2 regions of the Paenibacillus sp. Y412MC10 genome follow, and region 1 is predicted to be linked to the other one. Evidence: riboswitches for the same ligand, from Rfam matches in the RefSeq annotation. Region 1 holds a riboswitch; the other holds the start of a gene.

What was found. Region 1 has a riboswitch for cyclic di-AMP ahead of GYMC10_RS29610 (APC family permease). Riboswitches for the same ligand answer to the same signal wherever they lie in the genome.
Region 2: linked by a shared signal. The riboswitch ahead of GYMC10_RS19420 (C40 family peptidase) and the one ahead of GYMC10_RS29610 (APC family permease) in region 1 are both predicted to bind cyclic di-AMP.

The regions. Positions count from the first base shown of each region.
Region 1 covers NC_013406.1:6,690,394-6,693,945, forward strand. The annotation lists gene GYMC10_RS29605 (molybdopterin-dependent oxidoreductase) at 1-1,113, opposite strand, end outside; cyclic di-AMP (ydaO/yuaA leader) riboswitch at 1,570-1,764, shown strand; gene GYMC10_RS29610 (APC family permease) at 1,931-3,552, shown strand, end outside.
Region 2 covers NC_013406.1:4,500,097-4,503,648, forward strand. The annotation lists gene GYMC10_RS19415 (stalk domain-containing protein) at 1-830, shown strand, start outside; gene GYMC10_RS19420 (C40 family peptidase) at 950-1,426, opposite strand; cyclic di-AMP (ydaO/yuaA leader) riboswitch at 1,430-1,563, opposite strand; gene GYMC10_RS19425 (hypothetical protein) at 1,826-2,353, shown strand; gene GYMC10_RS19430 (ROK family protein) at 2,658-3,552, opposite strand, start outside.

The sequences.
Region 1 (3,552 bases):
TTCGCCGATCCGGTTCATGTTAATCGTGCGCGCTTCGGGATTCGGCCGGAGATCGGGACGCTCAAGCGCGTCGCTATCCATGCTGTTGTAACCGCCGTTCGACTTGGCGGCCCCTCCGCCCCGCTTCAGCCATTGTCCGGTCAATGCGGGAAGCGCGGCAATGCTTCGCACCGTCAAGCCGCCGTTGTCGTGATGCTGAAGTCCGTTGCCGATATGGATGTAGGAGGTATCGGCCCGGCCGTAGAGCTCGGCCAATTTCTCGATATCCTCGATCGAGATGCCGGTAATGGAAGAAACGTGCTCCGGCGTGTATTCTTTGACGTGCTCGCGCAAGGCTTCATGGCCAATCGTATACTTCCGGAGAAATTCCTCATTCACCATGCCGTCGCGGAACATGATGTGCATGAGACCGACGGCCAGCGCCGCATCCGTGCCTGGATACAGCGGAATGAACCAGTCGGCCCATTGCCCCGTCTGGTTCTTGTGGACATCGATCACAACGACCTTGGCACCGGCTTTGCGCGCTTTCTCTGCAATCACCATCTGGTGCATATTGGTGCTGACGATGTTGCCGCCCCAGACGAGGATGACGTCGGCTCGTACGGTGTCCTCCGGAACGGTTCCCCCATTAAACCCCATCACGGATTTCCAGCCCTCATTGCCCGCGGAATTGCAGATCGACTGCTTCAGGCGGCTGGCACCCAGCCTGTTGAAGAATCTGCGGTCCATGCCGTCGACGCTCAATATCCCCATATTGCCGTAGAAGCTGTAGGGCAGGATGCTCTCGGAGCCGTATTCCTCGATCAAGCCCTTATAGCGTCCGGCAATCTCCTGAATGGCTTCGTCCCAGCTGATCCGCTCGAAGGCGCCCTCACCCTTGGGACCTACTCTTCGCAGCGGATAGAGCACGCGTTCCGGATGATACACCCGGTGTGCCATATTACGGACTTTATTGCAGATGGCTCCCTGCGTAATCGGATGCTCCGGATTACCGGTCACCTTGACGATTTTTCCGTTCTCTTTATGCAGCAGCAGGCCGCATGTATCGGGACAATCCAACGGACATACCGCCGGAAATACGCCGTTTTCCTGATGAATCATCGCTTGAGTCATTTCGTACTTCCCCCCTATGCTCGGCTGCATCATATCCCTTTATCTTAAAAGAAAATCGGGGTTCCAGTAAAGTCATACATTTTTTTCTAATCAGGTGATTCACTTTTCTCCCCCCCGGGTATATTCCTATCAAGAGCAAAGAAGAGGAAACCAGACCCTTTCTCTTCCTTGCCGAATCATGGACCACTCCCAAAAAAATTCGCCATGCCAGTGTCTCCTCCCCCGAGACCGGCATGGCGAATTTGTTCCCCACTCCTAATCCTCCATATTATAGAAACTCGTGATTTTCGCAGTAAACATGCAAAATAAAAAGCCTGTCAAAGCCACGTCTTTATGTAAGCGCTTATCTGTCATTTTTTATAAATAATTCTGTTCGAATGATCGTTGGAGGATGTTTTACAAACGATTGGAGCAGGCGTAATATACTATTCAGCTTCGAAAACATTCTTCATATTCACATGACATTCGCTTAATTTCCATGATGGAAAGCGGGGGAACCAACCGTATGGAGGGATACCTATAGGATCCTTCAACCATACTATGGGGTGAATCCTGATGCGTCGCGTACGTACGCCGCGATGGAATCAGGTAGGGCGACTCTCACCGCCCGAATCCGACAGCTAACCTCGTCAGCGTTGATCGGGAGGGTTGTGAACTTGTGATCAAACACAGGGTTCTAACCTGTGTTTTTTGTTTGCCAAAAATCAGCATAGGCATGGTGACCGTTCCTATGTCCAGCATATAAAAAACACCGATAGAAGTCCGTTCCGGGAGCTTCTACCATGAACTTAATCTTAAGCGGCGGTGAAAAACAACCATGTTATCCTCAATCAAGCGCTTCCTCATCGGAAGACCGCTTAAATCAACGGAATTAGGCGAACAAAAGCTGAATAAAACCAAGGCGCTGGCCATCCTGTCATCCGATGCGCTATCGTCCGTGGCCTATGGCCCGGAACAAATCCTCATTGTGTTGATGACCGTAGGGGCAGCTGCCTATTGGTATTCCATACCGATTGCCGTCGGCGTCCTGGTCTTATTGCTGGCACTTATCCTGTCGTACAGACAAATTATTTTCTCCTATCCGCACGGCGGCGGCGCATATGTCGTGTCCAAACGGAATTTGGGCATGTACCCGGGGCTGGTGGCCGGCGGTTCCTTGCTCGTGGACTATATCCTGACGGTTTCGGTCAGCGTGTCGGCCGGGACGGATGCGATCACGTCGGCTTTTCCGGAATTACACGCCTATAATCTGCCGATCTCCATCGTGTTCGTTCTATGCTTGACCGTATTGAATTTAAGAGGAGTTACGGAGTCGGCCTCCATATTGGCTTATCCGGTTTACCTGTTCGTGCTTGCGTTATTTATCCTGATCGGGGTAGGGATATTCAACATTGCCACAGGCCATGCGTCTCCGGAGCTTCATACGCCGATCGGCACGCCCGTAGCCGGGCTGAGCTTGTTCCTGCTCCTGCGCGCATTTGCCTCGGGCAGCTCCGCCCTGACCGGCGTGGAGGCGATTTCCAATGCCATTCCGAATTTCAAAGACCCGGCCCCGAATAACGCCGCCAAAACTCTGGTGGCGATGGGATCGCTGCTGGCCCTGTTATTTTCGGGCATCGTTTTCCTGGCTTATTACTATGGGGTCAGTCCCAGCGAACAAGTCACGGTCGTTTCCCAAATTGCCGAGCATACCTTCGGGCGAAATGCGCTTTATTACTTCATACAAGGGACAACGGCCTTAATTCTGATCCTCGCCGCCAACACGGGGTATTCCGCTTTTCCCCTGCTGGCCGTCAATCTGGCGAAGGATAAGTTCATTCCTAGAATGTTCACCGTCCGCGGCGACCGTCTGGGATACTCGAACGGAATCATTATTCTTGGATTTTTCTCCATTCTGCTGCTGCTGGCTTTTGAAGGCAAAACCGAGCATCTGATTCCGCTGTATGCCGTCGGCGTGTTTATCCCGTTTACCCTCTCCCAGACGGGGATGATGGTGAAATGGATTCGGGAAAAGCCTGAAGGCTGGATCGTCAAGCTGATCATTAACACCACCGGCGCATGCATCAGCTTTATCGTGACCATGATCTTCTTCTTTACGAAATTCGCCCAGGTGTGGACCGTGCTGATATTCCTGCCGCTGATCATCTGGATTTTCACCCGGATCCGCAAGCATTACGAGGCGGTAGCGGACCAGCTCCGGATTACGACTTGCGAGCCGGTTAAGCCGATTGAGGGGAATGTCATCATCCTGCCTGTGGCAGGAATCACGCATGTGGTGGAGAACTCGCTGAATTACGCCAAATCGCTGGGAGCGGGCCAAATCATCGCGGTGTACGTGCCGTTCGAGCGGGAGGAGGAAGTCGCCTTCCAGGAAAAATGGAAAAAGTGGCAGCCGGACATCCGGCTGGTGACGCTGCACTCGCCTTATCGGAGCATCAT
Region 2 (3,552 bases), 2.2 Mb from region 1:
TCGTGTCGCCGCAGCGCGAAATGCATCTAAGAGCCTTTTACGCTTTGCAATCTTTCCAAGAGCGGGATCTCGTAGCATCCATGAATTCAGTCGCCTTCGGCTGGAGCCGCATTGATCGGGAAGGTCAGTTTACGCTTCAAGGCGACGAGTATCGTCTGCCTGCGGCGGCCGGCGACGTGACTCCGCAATCGATTGTTGCGGATGCTGCGGATCGGGAGATTAAACCGTACCTTATGGTTTACGCTTTGGACGGAAACGGCGAATTAACCAAAGTCCTCAGCGACAGCAGCCTTCGCCAAAAGTCCATTGAGGGCATCACGACTGCGGTGGCGGATAACGGATTCGGCGGCGTGGTGCTTGATTTCGAAGGGCTCGGTTTTAAACTGGATGCCGCGAAGCAGCAGAAGCTGCTTAATGATTACGTCAAGCAATTGAAAGCCGCATTGCCGAGCGACATTGCTCTGTCCTTAGCCGTTCCGCCATTGAACAGCGCCTATAAAGGCTATGATTACAAGACGCTGGCCTCCCTTGCCGATGATCTCATCGTCATGGCGTATCAGTACAATCCGGTTGGCACCAAAGCCCAGGTTCCTGAACCCAACAGTCTGGTGGACCAAGCCATTCAGCAGGCACTTCAGGCAGGCGTTCCTAAGCAGAAGCTCCTGCTCGGCATCAGCTTAAGCAGCGAAACGGCCACATCCGTCGACGATAAGCTCGGCTTGGCCAAGCGCTATGATCTGAAAGGTGCCGCCTTCTGGCGTCTGGGCTTGTTCCGTTCCTATAATAATGGCATGGAAGCCGCCGTGAATGCCTCTGTCGTAAAGGAATAATCTAGTGAGTCCTTTCGTAGAGACCCAAATTATGATCTTCAATAAAAAAGAAAGCCTGACAAGATCATCTCTTGTCAGGCTTTCCGGTTATGTATCGAACTCTAAACTGCGTATTCCAATTAGCTTGCGCTTCCTACCAGTTTAGCATAGTTCTCTTGACTCAATACACGGCGCGCCGTAACATAACGCGGTTCGTAATAGGAGTCGCTAAGCTTGCTGATTCTTACGCCCTTGCTGCTGGAAGCATGCGCAAATTGTCCATCTCCAATGTAAACGCCCGCATGGGAAATGCCGCTGCCGCTTGTATTGAAGAATACCAAATCTCCGACTCTCAGATCCTCGCGATCCACATGAACCCCGGCTTTAGCCTGACTCTGGGATGTGCGCGGAAGATCCATGTCGAAATTTCTAAACATATACAGAATAAATCCGGAGCAATCAAATCCGCTTGTCGTTGTTCCGCCCCATTTATAAGGCGTTCCTACCAATTGCTTCACTTGATGCTGAAAATTCGGTTGTTGATCAGCATAAGCTGATACGGCACCAGAAGAAAAAATAATTGCAGACCCAAGCAATGTGATGACAAATTTCTTCAAAATACGTTCTCTCCTTCGATGCCTACGGAGTTAGCTAAGGGTTCGGTTGAAGGTTCCCTATACTCTCTATGGTACAAGAATAATTCACCCAAGACGGTTCCCCCGTTTTCACAAACGAAATTCGGCAAAATTCATTAACATTTTGTAACCTTCTCTTAATATAGTATACAAGCAAGGATGCTGTCAATAATATCCTAGAAATCTATCACTATATGTTAATCAATGTCGTATAGGCTGAAAATTTTCATGTTTTTTCATTATGCCATCTCGTATACTCATGACAATTATGTAACACTCCATCGAACCTCCGGCGACGTTTTGTTAACGGGCATGCAACTTTTTTGCAGTTCGGAACGTTTACATATTCAGACAAGAAATCAAAGAGGTGATCCTTCGCTTATGAGTCAAATTACGATGGCTGAAGCTTTGGCAGTCCGGGCAGCAATCAACCGTCTCATGAATCAATTGATGTCGGAACGCTTGAACAACAGCAGCACGATCATTGAAAAAGGGGAAACGGCGGAGTATCCTGCACGCAGCGTGGATGCCATTACGGAAGAGATCGAAGCCGCCGCAGCGGATTACAGAAAGCTGGATCTGCTGATGGCAATCTCCAACACGACGCAGACCATTAGTTGGAACGGCTCCGACATGACCATCATGGAGGCGATCGAGCTCGCCAAACAAATGCGCAGCGATATCGGACAGCTTGCCCATCTCGGCTCCCGCAAGAAGCTGGAGCGCCAGAGCGGCCGGGGAAGCGGAGATGGCGCCGTAACGCTGTTTAACGTGGCCTTATACGATCCGGAAGCTTATCAGGCGCAGGCGCGCAAGAAGGAACGCGAAGTGACCAGGCTCTCCTCACTGATCGAGCATGCCAACCATACGAGCATGATTACGTTCGACGCATCAAAATACATGGAATAGCGGAAGCCGCCGGCTCCAAGCCTGCAGGCCGCCTCGCGTGCGGGTTTGGAGCCGGCGGCTTCCGTCGGCGGGCGGGAAAGTGCGGGCAACCGCTTATTGTTTGTCGGATACAAACAAACCTAATAGGAAACCAAAAACTCGACTCCAGTGAAAACGGATGACGGCTTACGGTTTACGCCTATCACCTGTCACAAGTTACGGACTTCGCTTACGCAAATATGATCGCTCCGTTTCCCGCTCTCTTCATGAATAATCAGAAAGCCGCCCTTGAGGGCGGCTTTTGTTGCCTTTTCTTACGAATATATTATTGGAACAAGGCTGCGGCTCCCACCAGGCCAACATCGTCCCGCAGTCCCGCAGGAACGATCTCGTAGGTTCCTAGATAGGACGGCATGACCAGCTTATCCGTCATTTCCCGAAGCTGCGGGAAAAGAAGCTCGCCTGCTCTGCTCACACCCCCGCCAACCACGATGCGATCGGGGTTGAAGCTGTGAATGACGTTAACCAGTCCAAGTGCCATGTAATAGACGGCACGATCGATGACCTCCACTGCGACGGGGTCATGAAGACGTTTAGCCTCGAATACATGCCTGGCGTTCACGCCTCCATCGGCTGCGGCCAGTTCAGAAATAACGCTGGTCTGGGTAAGCATCCGCTGGGATGCTGCCAGGCCGATGGCCGTTCCTGAAGCAAACACCTCCCAGCAGCCATGGCTGCCGCAATTGCACTGCGGACCGCTGGGATCAATGATATGATGCCCAAGTTCCCCTGCAAAGGAATTGCTGCCCAGAAACAGCTTGCCATCCAGCACGATGCCTGAACCGATGCCTGTGCTGAGCGTCACGTAAACCATGTTCGTCGACCCTCGGCCGGCACCTCTTACATATTCGCCCCATGCGGCTGCATTGGCATCATTCAGCACTTGTACTTCCGTATTCAGATCTCGTTCCATCCAGGCTTTGAGAGGGACGTTGGTCCATTCCGGCAAATTCGTGCCGTGAATGACAATGCCCTCCCGGCTGTTAACCGTTCCCGGCGAAGCCATGCCTACGCCTCGAAGCGGGTGGCCGCCCGACACGCTGCGAATCATGTTCGTAATTCTCGCGACCACTTCCTCGGCCGTACGCGCTCCGGCTGTCTCCATTTGCTCCCGGTTCAGCAGCTGTCCTTCGGAATCAAAGAGCGCTGCCGCGATCTTC